Regions from separate parts of the Agrobacterium sp. 20P9.1.2 genome, predicted to be linked through region 4. Evidence: predicted binding sites of a transcription regulator. Region 4 holds the regulator's gene; each other region holds the start of a gene.
The links. The regulator PhoB, encoded in region 4, activates phosphate uptake and scavenging genes when phosphate is short. The targets are predictions, from matches to a motif close to TGTCATNNANCTGTCAT.

Region 1: the regulator PhoB is predicted to act here: its motif matches at 3,772-3,788, upstream of phnF (phosphonate metabolism transcriptional regulator PhnF).
Region 2: the regulator PhoB is predicted to act here: its motif matches at 3,035-3,051, upstream of AC27VJ_RS04610 (PhoX family protein).
Region 3: the regulator PhoB is predicted to act here: its motif matches at 3,532-3,548, upstream of AC27VJ_RS00755 (DUF1045 domain-containing protein).

The regions. Positions count from the first base shown of each region.
Region 1 covers NZ_JBYOKI010000002.1:472,074-477,798, reverse strand. The annotation lists gene AC27VJ_RS08040 (alpha/beta hydrolase fold domain-containing protein) at 1-320, opposite strand, end outside; gene AC27VJ_RS08035 (LysR family transcriptional regulator) at 465-1,421, shown strand; gene AC27VJ_RS08030 (pyridoxamine 5'-phosphate oxidase family protein) at 1,482-1,964, shown strand; gene AC27VJ_RS08025 (SDR family oxidoreductase) at 2,039-2,902, opposite strand; gene phnF (phosphonate metabolism transcriptional regulator PhnF) at 3,015-3,752, opposite strand; gene phnG (phosphonate C-P lyase system protein PhnG) at 3,869-4,315, shown strand; gene phnH (phosphonate C-P lyase system protein PhnH) at 4,315-4,908, shown strand; gene AC27VJ_RS08005 (carbon-phosphorus lyase complex subunit) at 4,912-5,725, shown strand, end outside.
Region 2 covers NZ_JBYOKI010000001.1:933,147-938,871, reverse strand. The annotation lists gene AC27VJ_RS04635 (pyridoxal phosphate-dependent aminotransferase) at 1-750, shown strand, start outside; gene AC27VJ_RS04630 (hypothetical protein) at 837-998, shown strand; gene AC27VJ_RS04625 (hypothetical protein) at 1,005-1,589, shown strand; gene AC27VJ_RS04620 (SEL1-like repeat protein) at 1,802-2,068, opposite strand; gene AC27VJ_RS04615 (DUF2147 domain-containing protein) at 2,577-2,915, shown strand; gene AC27VJ_RS04610 (PhoX family protein) at 3,112-5,022, shown strand; gene AC27VJ_RS04605 (hypothetical protein) at 5,098-5,310, opposite strand; gene AC27VJ_RS04600 (esterase) at 5,598-5,725, shown strand, end outside.
Region 3 covers NZ_JBYOKI010000001.1:157,582-163,306, reverse strand. The annotation lists gene AC27VJ_RS00770 (ABC transporter ATP-binding protein) at 1-1,671, shown strand, start outside; gene dapB (4-hydroxy-tetrahydrodipicolinate reductase) at 1,695-2,522, shown strand; gene AC27VJ_RS00760 (2,3-bisphosphoglycerate-dependent phosphoglycerate mutase) at 2,544-3,179, shown strand; gene AC27VJ_RS00755 (DUF1045 domain-containing protein) at 3,642-4,331, shown strand; gene AC27VJ_RS00750 (alpha-D-ribose 1-methylphosphonate 5-triphosphate diphosphatase) at 4,328-5,464, shown strand; gene phnN (phosphonate metabolism protein/1,5-bisphosphokinase (PRPP-forming) PhnN) at 5,461-5,725, shown strand, end outside.
Region 4 covers NZ_JBYOKI010000001.1:366,749-372,473, reverse strand. The annotation lists gene AC27VJ_RS01845 (GcrA family cell cycle regulator) at 1-300, shown strand, start outside; gene AC27VJ_RS01840 (DUF6481 family protein) at 823-1,212, opposite strand; gene AC27VJ_RS01835 (hypothetical protein) at 1,249-1,470, opposite strand; gene AC27VJ_RS01830 (cold-shock protein) at 1,695-1,904, opposite strand; gene AC27VJ_RS01825 (hypothetical protein) at 2,106-2,384, shown strand; gene phoB (phosphate regulon transcriptional regulator PhoB) at 2,430-3,113, opposite strand; gene phoU (phosphate signaling complex protein PhoU) at 3,247-3,963, opposite strand; gene pstB (phosphate ABC transporter ATP-binding protein PstB) at 4,051-4,866, opposite strand; gene pstA (phosphate ABC transporter permease PstA) at 4,942-5,725, opposite strand, start outside.

The sequences.
Region 1 (5,725 bases), on a different contig from region 4:
AGCAGCGATTTCGCGCTGCCATATTGCTTGCGATGGTTGCTCAGGCAGTCCAGCGCATCGAATGCACAATCGATCACCGCTGGAAACTCGTTGCAGGACGTCGTGCTGTAATCAGCCTCGATGACCACAGCGCCGTTATCGGCAAGCGCTCGGGCAACCGGTAATTCCGGACACTGACCGCCTTTTTCCAAGAACGAGCCGCCCCGCAGATAAAGCACCAGCGGCGGCGTCCGGTTTTCGCCAGCACCCTTGTAAACACGAACGGACAGAGGCGGCTGTGCCGCTCCGCTGCTCTCAATCGTGTGCCACTGCGTGTTCATCTTGTTTCCTTCGGAGGCCGTTAAAGGCGGCCTCTTGCAGCAATTTCTAAAACAGATATTATTGTTCGGGAGAAATTGCACAAGCATGCAAATTTGGAAACACTATTCCAAAATCACGGATAATCGATCAAAGGGCAATATGCCATGGACCAACTGTCAGCAATGCGTGTTTTCGCGCGTGTGGTGGAAACGGGAAATTTCAGCCGCGCGGCCAGCGCGTTGAACATGCCAAAGACCACCGTTACCAATATGGTGCAAGGCCTTGAAGCGCACTTGCGCACAACGCTTTTGAACCGCACGACCCGCCGCGTCATGGTTACGACGGATGGGGCACTCTATTATGAACGCGCGATACAAATTCTGTCTGAAATAGACGAGTTGGACGGAAGCCTTTCCAACGCCAATGTGCAGCCATCAGGCCGTTTGCGGGTGGAGATGGCGGGTGCATTTGCCGATAATATCATTATTCCCAATCTGTGCGATTTCTACCAGCGCTATCCACTCATTCGTCTCGATCTCGGTGTCGGCGACAGATTGGTGGACTACATTGCCGAAAACGTCGATTGCGCCTTGCGTGTCGGCACACCGCGAGACCAGTCGCTCATTGCGCGCAAGGTTTCCGAACTCGATTTCGTCACATGCGCCGCACCTTCCTATATCGAGCGCTTCGGCATGCCGCAGCAACCGGAAGATCTGGAGGGCGACCATTTCAGCGTCGGCTATCTCAACGCGACGTCGGGGCAGATCATGACCATGGCTTTCGACAACGGCACACGGTCGGTGGAGATCAATGCCCGCTACATCGTCTCCGCCAATGATAGCCGCACCTATCAAAATGCCGTTCTGGCCGGCATGGGCATTGGGCAACTCGTGCCGTTTACGATCAGGGGTGAACTGGCCAAGGGCAATCTCGTTCGCATTTTACCTGAATGGAAGCAGGAGCCGATGCCGGTTTATATCGTTTATCCGCAAACACGACATGTGACGAACAAGGTTCGTGTCTTTGTCGATTGGATCGCAAAGCTGCTGCACAAAAGCGCTTTGGGATCGCTTGACGATCCTGCGGTGCCAAGCCGTTTGCAGGCAAGTCTGGTGGAATAAAAAAGCATTGGAACGTTGATCTGCCAATGCCGTTTCCTTGACACACAAAGGAGACGACGCATGACCAACACCGATGACGATATCAGCAAGGTATGGCAACTCGCAGACAAGATTGGCTTCTGCATGTTGACGACGCAGACTGGCAGCGACCTGCGGGCGCGGCCCATGTCTGCCTATGCTGAGCAGCTGGAAAATGCCTTTTATTTTTTGACAGATGTGGCGAGCCACAAGGACGAGGAAATTTCCAAAGCGCCAAATGTCTGCCTGGCATTTGCGGATTCCAAGGGCCAGAAATACGTCTCCATTTCCGGTGCTGCTGAGGTCCAGAATGACCGTGAGAAAATTCGTGAATTGTGGGCAACGCCCGCAAAGGCCTGGTGGGATGACGCGGATGACCCATCCATTCGTATCCTCAAGGTAACGCCGAATTTCGCGGAATATTGGGATAGCCCCGGCACAGTCATCAGCTACATCAAGATGGCGGCAGCTGCTGTCAGCAAGACGCGGCCTGACATGGGCGAGAATGCCAAGGTCGATATGTAATTAAAGAAGCATGCCGCGACTGATTTCAGTTGCGGCATGCCAAATTTATTTATGTTTCAATAGTTCTGATCACATCAGATCATGATCTCGCCGCCGGTGACTGGAACGACCGCCCCGGTCATGTAGCTTCCCAGTTCAGAAGCAAGCAGCACATAAGCGCCAGCCAGTTCTGCCGGTTGGCCAGCGCGACCGATCAAGGTTTTCTCACCAAACTTCGCAGCTTTTTCCGCCGGCATTGTCGATGGAATGAGAGGGGTCCAGATTGGACCGGGCGCGACTGCGTTTACTCGAATACCCTTGTCTGCCACCATCTCAGCAAGTCCGGCGGTGAAGTTCGAAATCGCGCCCTTTGTCGACGCATAGGCCAGCAGCGCTGGAGATGGCTGACGGGACTGGATCGATGTCGTGTTGATGATGGCACTTCCGGATTTCATATGCGGCACGGCGGCTTTTGACAGGAAAAACGGCGCATAGATATTGGTGCGGAACGTCTCATCCCATTCTTCAGCGGTGATGTCCTCGATAGAGTCGTAGGTCCGCTGAAACGCCGCATTGTTGACCAGTATGTCAATTTTCCCAAGCTTCTGGACGGTTTGCGTGACGAGCGATTTGCAGTGATCTTCTGACTTGATATCGCCGGGCATCAGAATGGCTTTTCGGCCTGCCTCTTCAACCCATTTCGCCGTGTCCTTGGCATCTTCATCTTCATTGAGATAGGAAATTGCGATGTCGGCACCTTCGCGCGCAAAGGCGATGGCGACAGCTTTGCCGATACCGGAATCGGCACCGGTGATGAGGGCGACTTTGCCGGTAAGCTTGCCGTCTCCGCGATAGGAACGTTCACCGTGATCAGGCACTGGCTGCATTTTTGCCGTTAGCCCCGGTGGCTCCTGCTGCTGTTCAGAAAAGGGCGGCATAGGACGGCTGATATCGGACATGAAACTTCCAATCGTGCGGTTGGGGGGATGACGTGCTCCCCGGTCTAACCAGCGATGGAGGGATGAGTTCCGTGCGCATCGCCTTCCGATTGCCCACGCCTCCCGTATCGCTTCAGTTGGAATGCGTTGGTGGGTTTGTGAAAACCAGCTCCATGCGGTCGGCCAGAAAGCGGGTGACGATGCTCTGGATAGGCCTGTCTTCCAGATCGACATCAATGGCCTGACTGACGAGGACGATACTGTCAGATGCGCAATTGAGCAGTTCCACATCGCGTGTAGACACCCGTTCAGCCGTCAGGCGCGTTTCCTTGCGGCGATAATCCGCCAAGCCCTCGCGCTCCAGCGCCTTGGTGATGGAGCCGCTCTCCGCATAGGCGGAAATAATGCCGGGGAAGCGTTCGGCTGAAAACAGGGAGACAGAGCGGGACATCGGCGCGCCGGCAGCCACCGCCAGATGCTCGACACGGTGCAGGGGTGCGCCTGCTCCACACAGAAGAAGCTTTGCCTGAACGGCATCTGCAGCGATGACTTCCGCATGGATAAGCCGTCCAGACGGTTCGAGCGACTGGCGCATCATGTTTTCGGAGAAACGCGCTCTGGTGCCGATGGGATAGACAACACGCGGCTGGACCGCGTTGACGAAGGTGCCGCGCCCCCGCTCAGCGCGCAGCAGCCCCTCGGTCGAAAGAACTGCGATGGCGCGCCTTACCGTGTGTCTGTTGACGCCGAATTGTGCCGCGAGTTCTGTTTCTGGTGGTAATTGCTCGCCGATCCGCCCTTCGGACACCGCACTGCGTATGCCGTCCGCGACCCGGCGCCACCGCGATATGCCATCATCATTTGCATTCATTTCAAGCCAAACGTCCCATTGTCATTCCTTCGTCATCATTAAGGGTGTATAAAACAAATAAGAATGGTTGTCTATACAAATAGACAAATTTGACGAATGAAGATGGCGACCCAACGATGAACAGTTTTGATCGAAAGCAGGCGCTGGATATTCTGGCTGGCGCACCAGCGGATGTTCTTTTGCAGCATTATGACCTGATGGCATCCGACATGCCCGCGGCGACCCCTGTGCGCGGACCGGAAATCGGCACCGTCATGGTTCGCGGCAAGATCGGCGGTGGCGGCGCGGCATTCAATCTTGGCGAAGCAAGCGTCACCCGCGCGACCGTCAAGCTGGAGAGCGGCGAAGTCGGTCATTCGGTTGTTCTGGGCAGGGACAAGGCCAAGGCTCGCATCGTCGCGCATCTCGACGCGCTGCGTCAACGTCCCGACTGGGTTTCGCGCATCGATGGCGAAATCGTCCGTCCGGCTTTGGCCGTGATGGAAGACGAGCAGCGTCGCAAGGCCGAAGAGACCGAAGCGACAAGGGTCGATTTCTTCACGGTCGCGAGAGGAGAAGACTGATGAGTACAGTCACGTTCGATGGCGGTTTCGCCGATCCAGTTTTTGCTTCGCAGGATGTTTTCCACGCCGTCATGCATGCCTTTTCCAGACCGGGATCGGTCGCCGATCTCGGTGAGCGGGCTTCGGGCCCTGCACCGCTCTGCGCTGCGGCATCGGCCATTCTGCTGACCTTGGCTGACTACGACACGCCTGTCTGGATTGAGGACTTGGAAGCTCAGGATGTTGCCACCTGGCTAACCTTCCACAGCGGCGCACCCATTGCGCAGCAGCCAGAGAAGGCGAGCTTCGTTCTTCTGTCTGAAGCAAGTGACGTGGCGCAATGGCAGGGCTTCGCGCATGGAACGATGGAATATCCGGACCGTTCCGCGACCCTCATTCTGCCCGTCCGCTCGATGGATGGCGGCCCCTCGCTTGAACTGACAGGCCCCGGCATCGAAGCCTCCTCCAACATCGCGCCCGTCGGACTACCTGAGGGGTTTGTGGATGCCATGGACGCCAACGCCGCCCGCTATCCGCTGGGCTTTGACATTCTGCTTGTTTGCGGTGCCGAGGCGATTGCCTTGCCGCGCACCACGCGTATTCGGGAGGTTTGATCCATGTATGTCGCGGTAAAGGGTGGCGAAGCGGCCATCGATAAAGCCCATAAGCTGCTGGCGGATCGTCGGCGTGGTGATCGTGAAGTGCCCGCATTGACGCTCGAACAGATCGCCGGGCAATTGTCACTGGCGGTTGACCGGGTCATGGCCGAGGGATCGCTTTACGATCCACAACTTGCGGCCATGTGCGTGCGCCAGTCGCGCGGGGACCTCATCGAGGCGATTTTTCTGCTGCGCGCCTATCGCACGACCCTGCCGCGCTTCGGATATTCGCGGCCTATCGCAACGGATAACATGCGTATCGAGCGACGCGTCTCGGCAACCTACAAGGATATTCCGGGTGGGCAGCTGCTTGGCCCAACCTTCGATTACACGCACCGTCTGATCGATCCCGACATGGCCGGTGACGCGCCGGTGGATGAACCCGCCAGACGACCGCTGGATGGTGCACCATCTTACCCACGCGTAACAGATATCCTCAACAATGAAGGCCTGATCGAGCCGGACGTTGCTTCGGACAAGGAGCCTGCCGATCTCACGCGTGATCCCACCGCTTTCCCGGTTGACCGTGATCTGCGCTTGCAGGCCCTGGCGCGCGGCGATGAAGGGTTTCTTCTGTCGCTCGGCTATTCCACCCAGCGCGGTTATGGCCGCACTCACCCCTTCGTCGGCGAAGTGCGGATCGGTATGGTCGATATCGAGATCGATGTGCCGGAACTTGGTTTTGCCGTCTGCCTTGGCTCCATCCGCGTCACGGAATGCCAGATGGTCTCACAGTTCAAAGGGCAGGGTGAGGACGGGCCGAAATTCACAC
Region 2 (5,725 bases), 570 kb from region 4:
TTCAACTACCATGCGAATGGTTTTGGCGGTCGTCTGGTCACCACACCCTATTTCGATGACCATGAAAATCTGGATGGCCTGCTCGATCAGGTCAAAAAGGAAAACGCGCCGCTGGTGTATTTCGCCAATCCGGATAACCCCATGGGCAGCTGGTGGGAAGCGAGCGAGGTTCTGACCTTTGCCAAGGCCCTGCCGGAAACCTGTCTGCTGGTGCTGGATGAGGCCTATTGTGAAACTGCGCCGGAAAGCGCCGTTCCCAGCGTCCGCGCGATGATCGGCATGCCCAACGTACTGCGCATGCGCACCTTCTCCAAGGCTTACGGTCTGGCTGGCGCACGCGTGGGTTATGCCATCGGCACGCTTGGCAACGCGCAGGCCTTCGATAAAATCCGCAATCACTTCGGCATGCCCCGTGTGTCGGTCGCAGCCGCGCTGGCAGCCCTGAAGGATCAGGCCTATCTGCGCGATGTGGTCAAACGCATCGCCAATGCCCGCGAGCGCATCTCCACCATCGCCCGCCAGAACGGCCTCTCCCCCCTTCCCTCCGCCACCAACTTCGTCACCATCGATTGCCACAAGGATGGCGCTTACGCCAAAGCCATCGTGGACGGCCTGATGGAACACGGCGTCTTCGTCCGCATGCCCGGCGTAGAACCGCTGAACCGCTGCATCCGCGTGAGTGCGGCCCCAGACGCCAAACTGGATTTGTTTGCCGAAGCGCTGCCGAAGGTGCTGACGGGGTTGGGTTAAATGGAAAGCACGTAACAACGAATGGTTGATTGCGCGTTGTTCTTGTGAGAGACTGAGTTCAGCATATGTAGTGATGAGCGCTTGATATGACCAAAGAAGAGTTTGAAAAAACAAAACAGGCACTGCGTGATACGCGTAAAGCGGCTACACGCTCCAAGGAAGCTGCCCTTAATTATTTGCAAGAAATTGGCATTGTCGATGAAAACGGCGAGTTGGCTGCCGAGTATAATCACCAAAAAGTTGCCTGATCTGTCTTGCACTCGCTCAGCACTTCCTTCGTCCTTGGATATCATGGCTGTAGCAAAGCCGTTGCTAACAGCTTGCTGAATGGCGATCCATTTCGCCCAAGCGAAAATGCCTACGACTGGCTTGGAAAAGGCATCTATTTCTGGGAGGCCAACCCCAGAAGAGGCATTCAATTTTTTCGTGAGGTTCAAAGCCGCAAACAACGTGACCCTGACGATGTCACGGTGGTAGGCGCAGTACTTGATCTCGGCTTTTGCCTCGATCTCACATCTTCTCGTGGCGTTGATCTCGTTGTCGATTCCTACAGGGGTTTGGAAGCTGTCATCGACAAGATCCCCGGACTAGCAATGCCAACCAATGAGCTCGGGCCAGACTTACTATTTCGAAATCTCGACTGCGCTGTGATTAATTACCTCCATTCCAGCAGAGAACATGCGCGCTTGCAGAAATTTGATTCAGTTCGCGGCGTGTTTCAGGAGGGAGGGAGGCTTTACGCCAATTCCGGCTTCAGAGAGAAAACCCACACCCAGATCGCAATATGCAACCCTGATAAAATCAAAGGCGTTTTCCGGGTTCCTTCCTCGGACCTATAGCCTAGGAAACCCAATCCGACATACAAAAAAACCGTGCCGGCCTTGTTTCTGCCGGTCACGGTTTGATGTTTTCAGCGTGGATCTGAGCTGTCCCTTTACGGGAGTATTCTTTTTGTATCCGGCCGGGACTGGAGGAAACCAGCCGGTGAGAATGGCGGTCTTGGGACCGCTCTGTCTTTTTATCTGGCGCCGGTTGGTCCGGTGCTCGATTGTTAGTGTGTGGTCATCCAGTCGCGGGCGGCGCGTAGTGCCGTTGCGAGGTCTGCCTTGTTCATGTTGCGGGCCAGATCGGCGCGCAGCGAAGCTGCCCGTTCCGAACCCTTGATGGCGGCGATGTTGAGCCATTTGTGGGCAGCAATGAGGTCCACCGGGCAGCCGCGGCCTGTCGCGTAGATCAGGCCGAGGTTGCAGAAGACGTCCGCGCGGCTTTGGCCACCGGCGACTGCCATTTCGATATCGCGAACTTCAAAGCGTGCCATTTTTCTTTATCCTGTTTGCCCGTTTTCTCTCTGTCTTGGCTCCTCTGCGGGAGCTTTCCGGTTTGAAGGCCTTACCGTCTTCTGCGGCTTGTTCTGGCCTTTTCCGTCGGCAGGTTTTCCCTGCTCTTTCGATGTCCCCACTATGCCAAACGGGCTTCAACGGGCGCTTAAAATCCATGATTAATAGGGGACAAACAAAGTCCAAACGATTGGTAAAGTTGGGTTTTTGTTAAATATCACAAGGCCCGGAAATTAAGGACTTTGCGGACAATTTTACGAAAAGTTTACGGATGAAATTCAACCCTTTCGTAACCACGTCCCAACTCGACATTTTTCGATGGATGATTTTTCGCGGCGCAAAGGCGTGAAAAAGCGCCGAATTTAGCCGCAGCCCGTATTTCCTTTTACGTCCACGTAAACTATAAATCTGCGCATTCGCATGAGGAGTTGCGAGCGCTGAACCCTTGATGATTGCACGGGTCAGCCAAAGCTGGATTGGGAGGTCCATATGAAGAGAACGTTGATACTTGCCGTTTCCGCATTTTTGATGGGCAGCAGCGCCTTTGCGGCAGAAGCCATCGAAGGCAACTGGAAAACCGCCAGCGGCGAGACCGCCGTCATCGCCCCTTGCGGCTCCGCTTTTTGCGTGACGCTGAAAACCGGCAAGCATGCCGGAAAGCAGATCGGCAAAATGAGCGGCACCGGCAACAGCTATTCCGGCGAAATCACCGACCCTGCCAATGACAAAACCTATTCCGGCACCGGCACCGTTTCCGGCAGCTCGCTCAGCATGAAGGGCTGCGTGCTCAAGGTGCTGTGCAAATCCCAGACATGGTCGCGTCTGTAATCAGCACGACATGGACTGAGCGCATGTTTGCAGGCGGGCTTAACCCCGCCTGTATTTGTTTTGACGCCCACGCCACAATTACTTTTAGTTGCATTATATGCGTTAAATCGAATTTTCTCCGTCATATCGCTGTAATAAACCCTCTTTAGTTGCCCTATCTGGAATTGTTCCAAACTACAAGCGGATGGAGAGCGCTATGACAAAGATCGACACGAGCAAGCTGAGCTGGGATGAGTGGGACGAACTTCAGAACCCGCCACCGGCTGTGACGGATTTCGACCGCGTGGTGGAATCGGCGATTTCGCGTCGCGGTTTTCTCAGCGGCGTTCTGGCATTCGGTTCTGCGGCTGCCGCTTTGGGCACGCTCGGTAATCTGGCATCCTCCACATCCGCGCAGGCACAGGAAGCAGCCTCGCGCTTTCCGTTCAAGCCTATTGCTGCCACCACTGACAACACAATCCATGTACCTGAGGGTTACAGCTGGAAGCCGGTTGCCAAGTGGGGCCAGCCGCTGTTCCCCAACGTGTCGGATATCGACCCGGTCAAGGGTGTCAGCCTTGAGAACTCCGACAAGGTTTTCGGCGAAAACACCGATGGCATGGAGCTTTTCGTGGTCGGCAGCCATCAGCTGATTGCCGTCAACCATGAATATGTGAACAACGAAACCAACCTGCCCCACCGTGAAAAGGGCATGCCTGCCAATCTGGACGAGGTCAAAATCCTCCAGCACATGCAGGGCGTGACCGTCATGGAAGTGGCGGAAGGCAATGATGGCTGGCAGATCGTGGTCGGCAGCCCGTTTAACCGCCGCATTCACCACAACACGCCAATGAAGCTGTCCGGCCCTGCCGCTGGCTCCGAACTGGTCAAGACCAAGACCGACGCAAACGGTATCGACTGTCTCGGCACCTTCAACAATTGCGGCGCGGGCCGCACGCCGTGGGGCACCTACCTCACCTGCGAAGAAAACTTCAACGGCTATTTCGGCTCCACCGATGCCGCCTTCAAGATGCCTGACGACTACAAGCGTTACGGCATCGCTGCCGAAACGCGCTACGGCTATGAGCTGTTTGACGAGCGCTTCGACGTTTCCAAGCACCCCAACGAGCCGCGCCGTGCCGGTTACGTCGTGGAAATCGATCCGTCCAACGCATCCTCCACGCCCATCAAGCGCACTGCACTTGGCCGCATCAAGCATGAAAATGCTGCCGTCGTCATCGCGCGCGATGGTCGCGTGGTCGTCTATATGGGCGACGACGAGCGTGGCGAGTTCCTCTACAAGTACATCTCCAACGGCATTTACGTGCCGGGCGGCGATACGTCCAAGCTGCTTGATGAAGGCACGCTCTACGTCGCCAAGTTCACTGATGACGGCAATGGTGAGTGGGTTGCGCTGACGCCCGAATCGACAGGCATGAAGATGGACGAGATTTGCGTCTTCACCCGTCAGGCCGCTTCCAAGGTTGGCGCCACCACCATGGACCGCCCGGAATGGGTGGCCATCAACCCCGTTGCCATCGAAGCCTATTGCGCACTGACCAACAACAGCCGCCGTGGCGAAATGAAGGACGGCAAGCTGCGCACCAATGGCGGTGGCGATGCCATGCCGCTCAACGCCGCAAACCCGCGCGAAAAGAACGAATACGGTCAGATCGTCCGCTGGTATCCTGAGAACGACGACCACGCGGATGCCAAGTTCAAGTGGGACCTGTTCTGCATGGCTGGCAACCCGGATGTTCACAAGGATGCCTATGCAGGCTCCTCCAACATCAACTCCGGCAACATGTTCAACTCGCCAGATGGCATGATGTTCGATTCAACCGGCCTTCTGTGGATCCAGACGGACGGCGAAGACAGCAATGACGGCCAGTATGCCGGACAGGGCAACAACCAGATGCTGGCAGGCGACCCAGTCACAGGCCGCATCGAGCGCTTTCTCACAGCTCCAAAGGGTTCCGAAGTCACAGGCCAGACATGGTCTGCGGACAAGCGTACCCACTTCGTCGGCATCCAGCACCCAGACGCCCCCTTCCCGGATGGCGAAGGCAAGCTGCCCCGCTCGGCCCTCATCGCCGTCAAGCGCGACGACAACGCAATGATCGGCTGATTGCCACGCCAGACATAAGAAAGGCGCCGTTCATGCGGCGCCTTTTTGATTCTGCTTCAGGACTTTAAAGACCCGTCAGAGCCACTGCGTGCCGTCACCGGCCTGGCAGCCATAAGGCGGCAGGACATTGGCGAAGGTCTGGTGCAGCTTGTCACAGCCCCATTTTCTGATTGGCGCAGGCATGCGGCTGTTCAGCTCAATGCCGACTTCATTGTACGGGCTCTCGGTGTTGGTGACGTAGCTATACCAGCGGTAACCGAAGATCACGACGGCGAAGATCACGACCATCGTCAGAACTCTTATAATTTTCACGCTATTTCCTTACGCATATGAATGTCGCCCCATGCCAGCTCTGTCGCAATATATGCGCATGAGAGCCGCTCTTGCCGGGGCCAGTCCCGGTCCTAGCCGGGAAAGGCTGTTTCAGCAAGCAGCCCCATCTTTATTCCCGCTCCGCCAATGCCCGGTTGAAAAGCTAAGGGGCATCTGTCAATTTCGGCCCGGGGGTAACGTAATTTGGAGGATATATTTTTATGCGTATGCTTTTGCCTTGCATCCTTTTGGCCAGTTGCATCATGACCGCACCCGCTTTTGCTGCAGAACCGCCCGCATCGCCACCGGCAGACCGACCGCTGAATGAATTCGTCACGGCGGTCGAGAAAGACGGCTCGATCACCTTCCGCCTTTTCGCGCCCTTGGCCAA
Region 3 (5,725 bases), 210 kb from region 4:
TTCTGCCTGCTGACCGTTGCCGGGACCACGGCTTTCACGGCCTGGATCATGGACTCCATCATCAACGAAGCCTTCGTCAACAGACGGGCCGATCTCGTCTGGATCATCTGCTTCTCCATTTTCGCAGCCTTTTTCATCCGCGGAATTGCAACTTACGGCCAGTCGGTGGCGCTGTCGAAAATCGGTAACAACATCGTCGCGCGCTATCAGAAGCGTTTGTATTCGCATCTGATGACACTGTCGGTCGGGTATCTCAGCGAATCCCGCTCAGCCCATCTCGCAGCACAGGTCAGCCAGAACATCGGCGGCATCCGCGATGTCATGAACCTTACTGTCACTACTGTTGCTCGCGATCTCCTGACCTTCATTGCGCTGGTTGCGGTGATGATCTTCAAGGATCCGGTTCTTTCCATCGTTATCGTTTTCATCGTGCCGCCTTTGGTCCTTGGCCTGCGCTACATTGCCAAGCGGCTGCGCAGCGCCACGCGCGACGCGGTCATTCTCAACAGCCGCGTGCTGGGCGCCATGCAGGAAACATTGCAGGGTATTGCCATCGTCAAAGCCTTCACGATGGAAAAGCAGCTAGAGACCAGAGTTGATGCGGTCATCGATTCCGCTGAATGGCGTGCCAATCGTATTGCACGACTGACCGAGAAAAGCGCGCCCCTGACCGAAACCATTGCAGGCCTCGCCGTCTCTGGCGTTCTGGCCTACGCCGCCTATCGCGCCATTTACAACAATGTTCCGCCGGGCGCGTTCTTTGCCTTCGTGACTGCACTTCTTCTGGCCTATGATCCTGCACGGCGTCTCGCTCGCGTTCAGATTTCGCTGGAGCGCGCCGTCGTCAACGCACAGATGATCTATGACATTCTCGACATGGAGCCCGTCCAGCGCCAGAAGCCGGATGCGAAGCCGTTGGCCGTGTCCAACGCGACGGTTGAACTGCGTGACGTGGTATTTTCCTACAAGGATGGCGGTGCAATTCTGAAGGGCGTGAGCTTCGTTGCCGAAGGTGGCAAGACCACCGCTTTGGTCGGCCCCTCCGGTGCGGGCAAATCGACCATCATCAACCTCATACCGCGCTTTTACGATCCAAGCGGCGGAGCGATCCTGATCGATGGTCAAAACATCGCCGATGTCACGACCATGTCCGTTCGCCAGAACCTCGCTTATGTGTCGCAGCAGCCTTATCTCTTCGAAGGCACCATCCGCGACAATATTCGTTACGGTCGCCCGGAAGCGACGGATGCCGAAATCGAAGAAGCAGCACGGCTTGCTTTTGCGCATGACTTCATCCTCGCTCAGCCGCAGGGCTATGAGACGCCGGTCGGCGAGAACGGCATGACGCTTTCCGGTGGTCAGCGCCAGCGCCTGTCGATTGCCCGCGCGCTGGTACGCAATGCACCGATCCTGCTGCTGGACGAAGCGACCTCCGCGCTCGATACAGAATCGGAAGCCGTCGTGCAGATGGCGCTCGACACCGCCATGACAGGGCGCACCGTCATCGTTATCGCCCACCGTCTTTCGACCGTGGTCAAGGCAGACAAGATCGTGGTGATGAATGAAGGCCTCGTCGTGGAAGAAGGCGTCCACGAGACGCTTGCGCGTCAGGAAGATGGTCTTTACGCTCGCCTCAACAATCTTCAGGCGACGGGCGTTCGCGGTCTTTAAACGAAAGCATTGAGTGGGGCAGCATGAGCGGCAATGGCATGAAACTGGTGGTGGTCGGTGCAGCTGGGCGGATGGGGCAAACGCTGATCCGCCTGATCCACGAAACACCGGGTGTCCAACTGCATGCCGCCGTGGAGCGTGAAGGCTCCCCCTTTATCGGTCGTGATGCTGGCGAGATTTCCGGCCTTGGTCCCAACGGCGTAGCAATCACCAGCGATGCGCTCGAAGCTTTCGTCCATGCCGAAGGTGTCATCGATTTCACCTCACCCGCTGGCAGCGTCGCCTTTGCCGGTCTTGCCGCACAAGCCCGCATCGTCCATGTCATCGGCACAACGGGTTGCTCGGTGGCGGATGAGGAAAAATTCGAGGCTGCGGCTCGCCATGCCCGTGTCGTGAAATCCGGCAATATGAGCCTTGGCGTCAATCTGCTCAGCGTTCTCACGCGGCAGGCGGCAAAGGCACTGGATGGCAGCGGCTGGGATATCGAAATTCTCGAAATGCACCACAAGCACAAGGTCGATGCGCCCTCGGGCACCGCCCTGCTTCTCGGTGAGGCTGCGGCCAAGGGCCGGGGTATCGACCTTACATCCAAATCCGTGCGCGTGCGCGATGGCCATACCGGCCCTCGTGAAGGTGGCACGATTGGTTTTGCCACATTGCGCGGCGGCTCCGTCGTCGGCGACCATTCGGTTATTTTTGCTGCAGAGGGTGAGCAGGTCACGCTGTCCCACCATGCGGCAGACCGCACGATTTTCGGGCGTGGCGCCATCGCTGCTGCCGTCTGGGCGCATGGGCAGAAACCCGGCCTTTATTCCATGCTGGACGTTCTCGGTCTGGCGAAAGACCAATAATCAACTCGGAGAGCAATTGATATGAGCGGAACCCTCGTCCTCGTTCGTCACGGCCAAAGTGACTGGAACCTCAAGAACCTCTTCACGGGCTGGCGTGACCCTGACCTCACCGAACTCGGCGTGCAGGAAGCCAATGCAGGTGGCAAGGCTCTGGCCGATTATGGCATCAAATTCGATATCGCTTACACCTCATCGCTGATCCGCGCCCAGAAAACCTGCCAGATGGTGCTCGACAATGTCGGCCAGCCTGACCTTGAGACCATCCGGGATGAGGCGCTGAACGAGCGCGACTATGGCGATCTCTCCGGTCTCAACAAGGATGATGCCCGCGAAAAATGGGGTGAAGAACAGGTGCATATCTGGCGCCGTTCCTACGATATTCCACCTCCAGGCGGTGAAAGCCTGCGCGACACCGGCGCCCGCGTCTGGCCCTATTACCTGACGGAAATCCTGCCGCGCGTTCTGCGGGGCGAAAAGGTACTGGTTGCTGCGCACGGCAATTCGCTGCGCTCGCTGGTCATGGTGCTGGACAAGTTGAGCAAGGAAGAAATCCTCAAGCTCAACCTCGCGACCGGTGTTCCCATGGTCTACAAGCTGAACGCAGATTCCACCGTCGCTTCCAAGGAAGTGCTGGGCGATATGTCCGCGGCGCATTAATAGTGCGCAGAATCAAAAAAGCGCCGCTGCGTAAAGCTAGCGGCGCTTTTTGTATTTTATCTTCTTCTTACTCGAGCGTTCCAGCACAAGGAAAATATTGCGCCTGAGCTAACGTCAGAAATTGCGATGTTCGCCGAACCAATAGGCGCAACATACGCTGGAAGCGGCAAATACTGTAAAGAACAGTGCGACGAGAATTCCGATTTCCATGAGCCTGTGCTCCTTGCATCCGTGAATACTTGCAAGACTAACGCAGAATGGTTGAAGAAGTTTCATCATGGATTTCGGGCGTGGAGAAGCGAGCAGCGATCTCACCCCTAAAATGCATCTCTCGGGCAGAGTTTTTCGCCGCTATCATCATTCCGTCACGTAGAGGTTCTAATTCGCTTCTGCGGCCTTGCTTCGCCAAGGCGAGTCATTCCAAATACCGCTCTGATCCCTGATACTGAAAGTGCGACCGACGTGCGCTACGCCATCTATTTTACACCCGCCGAAAACGATGCCCTGACCGAAAAGGCATCGCGATGGCTGGGGCGTAATGCGTTTTCCGGTATTGCTCATGATGACCATGAGGCCTATGCGGAGATCACCGCCGAACCACGTCGATATGGTTTTCACGCCACGTTAAAAGCGCCCTTCGAGCTGTCCGAGAAGCGTAGCGAAACCGATCTTCTGGCCGCTTTGCAGGCGTTTGCCGCCTCGCGGCAGGCTTTTTACATCCCCAAACTGGTGGTCGGATCTCTCGGACCCTTCTTTGCGCTGGTGCCGCACGCGCCGTATCAACCACTTCAGGATTTTGCAGCAGACGTGGTCGATTATTTCGAGCCCTTCCGTGCACCCTTGTCCGACAGTGACATCGCCCGCCGCAGGCCGCAGAACCTCACGGAAAGCCAGCGGCATAATCTGTCGCTCTGGGGCTACCCGCATGTCATGGACGATTTTCGCTTTCACATGACACTCACCGGACCCGTGGATGAGGCAGACACTGCGCACATATCCGGCGTGCTGGCGTCAGAATTTTCCAATTTCACGGATCGGCCACTGTCCATTTCGGGACTTGGCCTTTTCGTTGAGAAGGCGCGTGGCGAGGCCTTCACCATTCACACATGGCTGCCGCTTGCCGCACCTGATATGAAAGAAGCAATAGCATGACGGAACAGATATTCTCCAACGCCCGCATCGTTCTTGAAGACAAGATCATCGAAGGCTCGGTCTTGGTTCGCGATGGGCTGATCGCCGATGTCAGCGAAGGCACATCCCGCGTCGGCGAGGATTTCGAGGGTGACTATCTGATCCCCGGCCTCGTGGAATTGCACACGGACCATCTTGAGCAGCATTACTCGCCGCGCCCGGGCGTGACCTGGAACAAGATTGCCGCCATTCAGGCGCATGATGCGCAGATCGCCTCATCAGGCATCACGACGGTGTTCGATTGTCTTCGCCTCGGCTCGGATGAAGATGGCGGCTTTGCCAAGGGCGAAATGCGCGACATGGCCGACGCCATCGAGCAGGCGCAGAACGAAAACCGCCTGCGCGCCGATCACCTGCTGCATCTGCGCTGCGAGGTTGCGGCTGGCGACGTGCTGGATCATTTCGAGGACTTCGAAAACGACCCGCATGTGAAGCTGATTTCGCTGATGGACCATTCCCCGGGGCAGCGCCAGTTCCAGACCATGGATCAATATATCGTCTTCTATCAAAAGAAGCGCGGGCTCAGCGACGAGGTCTTCAAGGCTTTCATGGAACGGCGTGTCGCTGCATCGGCCAAATATTCCGCCCCGAACCGCGATTATCTGTCCGCCCGTTGCCTTGAGAGGGGTATCACCATTGCCAGCCATGACGATGCCACCCATGCGCATGTCGAGGAAGCCATCGGCCACGGCGTCAAGCTGGCCGAGTTTCCCACCAGCGTCGAGGCGGCGCAGGCATCGCACAGCGCGGGCATGAGCGTGTTGATGGGTGCACCCAACATCGTTCGTGGCAAATCCCATTCCGGCAATATCGCAGCGCGCGATCTCGCTGAACTCGGCGTGCTCGATGTCCTGTCGTCCGACTACGTTCCTTTCAGCCTGCTGTATGCGCCGTTTCTGCTGGCCGATCAGGTCGAAGGCATGACGCTGCCCAAGGCGCTCTCCATGGTCACCGCAACACCTGCGCGTACCGTGGGTCTCAGCGACCGCGGTCGCATCGCCACCGGCCTTCGTGCAGACATGCTGCGTGTTCACAGGGACAAGGATGTTCCCATCGTCCGCTCCGTCTGGCGGCAAGGCAGGCGCGTGGCATGAACGAGAGCGCGCCGCATCTTTCCAACCCGGCTGCGAACCGCCACGGCGTGATGATCGTCGTGGTCGGCCCGAGCGGTGCTGGCAAGGACACGCTGATGGAATTTGCGGCACAACGGCTCGGCCAACGGGAGGATATTCACTTTGCCCAGCGCGCCATTACCCGCAGCCGGGATGCGGGCGGTGAGAACCATGATGCGGTGACGCCGGAAGAGTTCGCGCGCCGCTTCGAAAACGGTGATTTTTGCGTGTCCTGGCAGGCGC
Region 4 (5,725 bases):
GCCCGCCCGGCAACAGCACGCCCGGCGCCCCGCACGGTTGGCGCCACCGCGCTGAAGGACGATCTGGACATCGATACGGCACAGGTTCTGGAATATGTTCCCGTCAACAATGCCTCGTTGCCAACATCTCTGCGCCTGACGCTGACGGAACTGACCGAGCGCACCTGCAAGTGGCCAGTCGGTGACCCGCTGAAGGACGACTTCCATTTCTGCGGCTGCGAAGCTTCCGAGTCCTCGCCTTACTGCAAGTTCCACGCGAAGATGGCTTACCAGCCAGTAAGCGAACGCCGTCGCGCTTAAGGGCAGCAGACATATTGCAAGAGATAAAAAAGCGGGTCCATTGGCCCGCTTTTTTCATGCCTACGATCAAAAGAGGAAGTCAGAGCCAACGATCGATGGGATCGACAAACGTCAACTAAGGCGCCGACACCTGCCCATCGCTTTGATAGGCCGAAATTTCACGCCAGTTGCGCACGCGGCCAAAAGCGATGAAGCTTGCTCTATCTTTCTCGGGATATTGGGCGTGGCTTTTATAGCCTTATAGCGCCATATGCTCTTACAAACTGCTGAGCTATGCCTGCTTGCAATGACACAAGACTTCCATGAAACGGAAGTCTTGTGACCGGATTTCACCTATGTGGGAAAAGCAGTTCTGCAGAACGTTCAGGACGGCTCCGCGGGCGCACTGGATGCGCAGAGATGCCGGGCACCTCTGATTGGCGGCGTAACCGCCAATGTTTCCGCAAGCACGAATGACAACAGGTCCATCCCGCCAGACCGCAGCCCTTCATTCGAATGGCTGCTGGATCATGGCAGATAGCTTTAACCCTGGCGGGCCTTGCGGTTGGCGTAGCGACGGTCGCGCTCGGCCTTGCGGGCGGCCTCATCTTCGATGACGCGGGCGACGCGGTTTTTATCGGCCAGCTTGCGGGCGTCTTCTTCGGCAGTCGCAGCGGCTTCAAGCTCGGCTTCATGCGCCAGCCGTTCCGCTTCGAGGCGGCTCTGCTCTTCGCGCTTCTGCTGCTCGCGCTCGGCACGACGCGCTTCGCGGGCTTCCGCCACGGCGATGCGTTCTGCCTGCTTGGCTTCCCGGTTGGGTTCGGCGGCTTCCTTGGCGGCCTTATAGGCCTGCAGAAGGGCAGCCTTGGCCTCAGCAGCGGCGCTGCGGCGGTCAGTCAGTTCACTGTTTTTAACGTTTTTGTTGTTTCTCAAGTCTCTATTCCAGTTGAGGTGCCGTACCCATCAGGGTCAGGATTTCTTAGCACGCTTTGCGGGTGTCTTGGCAGGTGCCAGGCTGTCTTGCAGTTCCTTGGCAAGGCGCGCTTCACGCAGGCGCTGCGTCTTTTCATCACGCGCCTGGGCAATCGAATTGAGTTCGTCAACCGCATGGCCGCGTGCAAAGAACTGCGACTGCGTTTCACCGAATGCGATTTCCGCCTGCTGGCGAGATTTGCTGTGTGTTTCAGACATGGAATTTCCTTCCTGTCGCATCAGCCGAAATCGGGATCGATTTCCAAAAACGCCGCTGCGGGGTGGATAGAGTGGCCCGGAGCGTTTGCGCCCATGGGCGCCTTGTCCGAAGCCTGTACCGCCGGGCGGCACAAAAAAAGGCCAGGCAACGTGCCTGACCTCGCTTGGTCTCATGCTTTCGACAGTGCCAGTACATCCGTGGTCAAAGGAAAGCGGAGTCCGTATTAAGCAGCCTGGAGATTGCAGGCCGACATTTTGCCCGACTTGTTGTCGCGCTCAAGGTCGTAGCTCAGCTTCTGGCCTTCAACGATTTCGCGCATACCTGCACGCTCTACAGCGGAGATGTGTACGAATGCGTCTGTGCCGCCGTTGTCTGGCTGAATGAAGCCGAAGCCCTTGGTGGAGTTAAACCATTTTACTGTGCCTGTGGTCATAATGAACCCTTTCAAAGCATAAGTTATAGATCACAGAACTGACGCCCTGTGTGCGAGTATAGCGATTTTTTTGAAGGAAAGGGTTAGTTCAAAACGCGGTGCTAATCGCGCGGCAACCAAAGCTCAGCAAGCAAAATATCGATAAACCAGTGATAGAGGGTTATGACCGGATAGTCAAACTTTAAATTTCAGATCATTGAAATGAGCGTTTATCTTGCAACGCAGCAGCCTCTTCAGAAATATAATAATCCGTGCTGGATTTTCAATTTTGAAAATTTACCTGCCCTTTGTTTTTACTCAGGAAAACTGCGCGGCAAGCGGATATCCCCGCCTCCCCTTTCCATCCGCAACTTCTGGCGCAAACCAGTTCAAAGGGGTCAAAAATATATCTTCGTGACCGGCTGGAGATGGCTCCCCTTCTCGTACACATTCCTGCCTAAGCTGCGCAAAAATACAAAACGCGCGCCGTTGACCCGGTGAGGCAACAGCGCGCATTGTGCGAAAGATCAGTGATGGAGCCGCCCGTCAGGCTTCCATAGAATAGCCAGCGCCGCGAACGGTGCGGATCACATCCTGCATGTTGGAGAAGTTCAGAGCCTTGCGCAGACGACCGACATGAACATCGACCGTGCGTTCGTCCACATAGATATCGTGACCCCAGACGCCGTCGAGAAGTTGCGAGCGGGAGAAGACGCGGCCGGGAGAGACCATCAGGAACTCCAGCAGGCGGAATTCGGTTGGTCCGAGGCGCACTTCGCGGGTCTTGCGGTGAACACGATGCGTTTCGCGATCCAGCTCGATGTCACCGCATTTCAGGACAGACGACAGAACTTCCGGGCGGGCGCGACGCAGCATGGCTTTGACGCGCGCCATCAGTTCCGGCGTGGAGAAGGGCTTGACCACATAGTCGTCTGCGCCCGTGGCCAGTCCGCGCACGCGCTCGCTTTCCTCACCGCGTGCCGTCAACATGATGATCGGCAGGCGTTCGGTCTCGGGGCGCATTCTCAGGCGACGGCACAATTCGATGCCGGAAACGCCCGGCAGCATCCAGTCCAGGATCAGCAGATCCGGCGTCCGCTCCTGCAGGCGGATTTCCGCCTCGTCGCCACGGGGAATGGTGTCGACATCGTAACCTTCGGATTCCAGATTGTAACGAAGAAGAACACTCAAAGCCTCTTCATCTTCGACAACTGCGATTTTCGGCACCATAGGCTTGGGACTCCGCCAGTCTTACCAGAGCGCCATGCGTTCATTTGGACGCATCACGGACGCTCTGGCCTGTTGATCTACACATCGGCATTCCGAAGATCGTTTCCGATCCAAAGTGCCGATGCTGTAAAACTTACTCGGTTACTGCACCGAGCGTGTTGGAACTATCGTCCTTCGGACGCTCGCCTTCCGGCTGGCTGCCGGTGGCCATGTAGTAGATGGTTTCTGCGATATTGGTCGCATGGTCGCCAACGCGCTCGATGTTCTTTGCGCAGAACAGCAGATGCGTGCAGGTGGTGATGTTACGCGGATCTTCCATCATGTAGGTCAACAGCTCGCGGAACAGCGAGGTGTACATGGCGTCGATCTCTTCGTCGCGCTCGCGGATGGCCTGCGCCTTTTCTACGGAACGTGTGGAATAGACGTCCAGCACTTCCTTCAGCTGCACCAGTGCCAGTTCCGACAGATGCTCGAGACCACGGGCCAGCTTGCGCGGAACGCCCGTGCCAGCAACGGCAATGACGCGCTTGGCGGTGTTCTTGCCAAGGTCGCCTACGCGCTCCAGATCGGCGGCAATGCGCAGCGAACCGATGATTTCGCGAAGGTCGGCCGCCATAGGCTGACGCTTGGCGATGGTGACGATGGCCTTGTCGCCGATCTCGCGCTCGGCGTGATCGAGGATCGTATCATCAGAGATGACCTTCTGGGCCAGCGCTGCATCGGAATTGACCAGCGCCCGCACCGCATCAGCGCACATCTGTTCAGCCAGACCACCCATTTCGGCGATGCGGCGGGTGAGGAACTTCAGTTCATCATCATAGGCGGACATAATATGGGAATGTGTCGACATGTTCGAAGTCTCCAGTTTCGATGCACTGGCCCGCAAGCCCAGTTGGGCTCAAGCGGTGCCATGCGAAGGGTTTGAACCAGCGTCAGATCAGCCGAAGCGACCCATGATATAGTCCTGCGTGCGCTGGTCATCCGGGTTGGTGAACATCTTATCGGTGTCGTTTTCTTCCACCAGATGGCCCAGATGGAACATGGCGGTTCGCTGCGACACGCGGGCTGCCTGCTGCATGGAGTGGGTAACGATGACGATGGTGTAATTGGCGCGCAGCTCGTGGATCAGTTCTTCGACTTTGGCGGTTGCAATCGGGTCCAGCGCCGAGCAGGGCTCATCCATGAGGATGACTTCTGGAGAAACCGCAATGGCGCGGGCGATGCACAGACGCTGCTGCTGACCGCCGGACAGGCCGGTGCCGGATTCGTGCAGACGATCCTTGGCTTCGTTCCACAGACCGGCCTTCTGAAGGCTGGACTCGACGATCTGATCCATATCCGCCTTGTTGCGGGCCAGACCATGGATGCGGGGACCGTAGGCGATGTTTTCGTAGATCGTCTTCGGGAAAGGGTTCGGCTTCTGGAACACCATGCCGACGCGGGCGCGCAGTTCCACCACGTCGATCGTCTGATCGTATATATCGTCTTCATCGAGCGTGATCTTGCCGGTAACGCGGCAACTGTCGATGGTGTCGTTCATGCGGTTCAGCGTGCGCAGGAAAGTGGACTTGCCACAGCCAGACGGTCCGATGAGCGCCGTCACGGTGTTTTCACGCACATTGAGGTTCACATCGTAAAGGGCACGCTTCTCGCTATAATAAACGGAAACGTCCTTGCCGATCATCTTGTATGTTACTTCATTCATTTTCTTGTCCAGCGCCTTTTCAACTGCTGCTTCCGACAACATATTCATAGCCTCAAGCTCCCGGTGTTTGTTACATCGCATGCTGGCTGGAAAACCGGTGACCCGATTTTCCCTAAGTAAGGTTTACCAACGACGCTCGAAGCGGCGACGCAACAGGATTGCTCCCACATTCATGACGATGAGGAACATAAGCAGGATGATGATAGCGCCTGATGTTCTCTCGACAAAGGCACGTTCTGCTTCGTTCGCCCACATGTAAATCTGCACCGGCAGGGCCGTGGACGGATCCATTGGCGTTGTCGGATAATTCGCGACGAAGGCGACCATGCCGATGAGCAGCAGCGGTGCGGTTTCGCCAAGGGCATGTGCCAGGCCGATGATGGTGCCGGTGAGAATTCCGGGCATGGCCAGTGGCAGCACATGGTGGAAGATGGTCTGCATTTTCGAAGCGCCAAGGCCAAGGGCAGCGGCGCGGATGGATGGCGGCACCGCCTTCAGCGCCGCACGAGTAGCGATGATGATGGTGGGCAGCGTCATCAGCGTCAGGACGAAGCCACCGACCAACGAGGCCGAGCGTGGGAAGCCCATGAAGTTGATGAAGACCGACAGGCCGAGCAGACCGTAAACGATGGACGGAACGGCGGCGAGGTTGTTGATATTGACTTCGATCAGGTCCGTCAGGCGGTTCTTCGGTGCGAATTCTTCCAGATAGATGGAAGCGGCGACGCCGATGGGCAGCGACAGAACCAGCACGATCAGCATCATGTAGAAGGAGCCGATCAACGCCACGCCGACACCTGCGGCTTCCGGACGGCTGGATGCGCCGTTAAAGAAGATGCCGGTGTTGAACTCCTTGGCCAGTTGGCCCGCTTCGGTCAGTTTCTTGACCCAGACGAGTTGCTGGTCG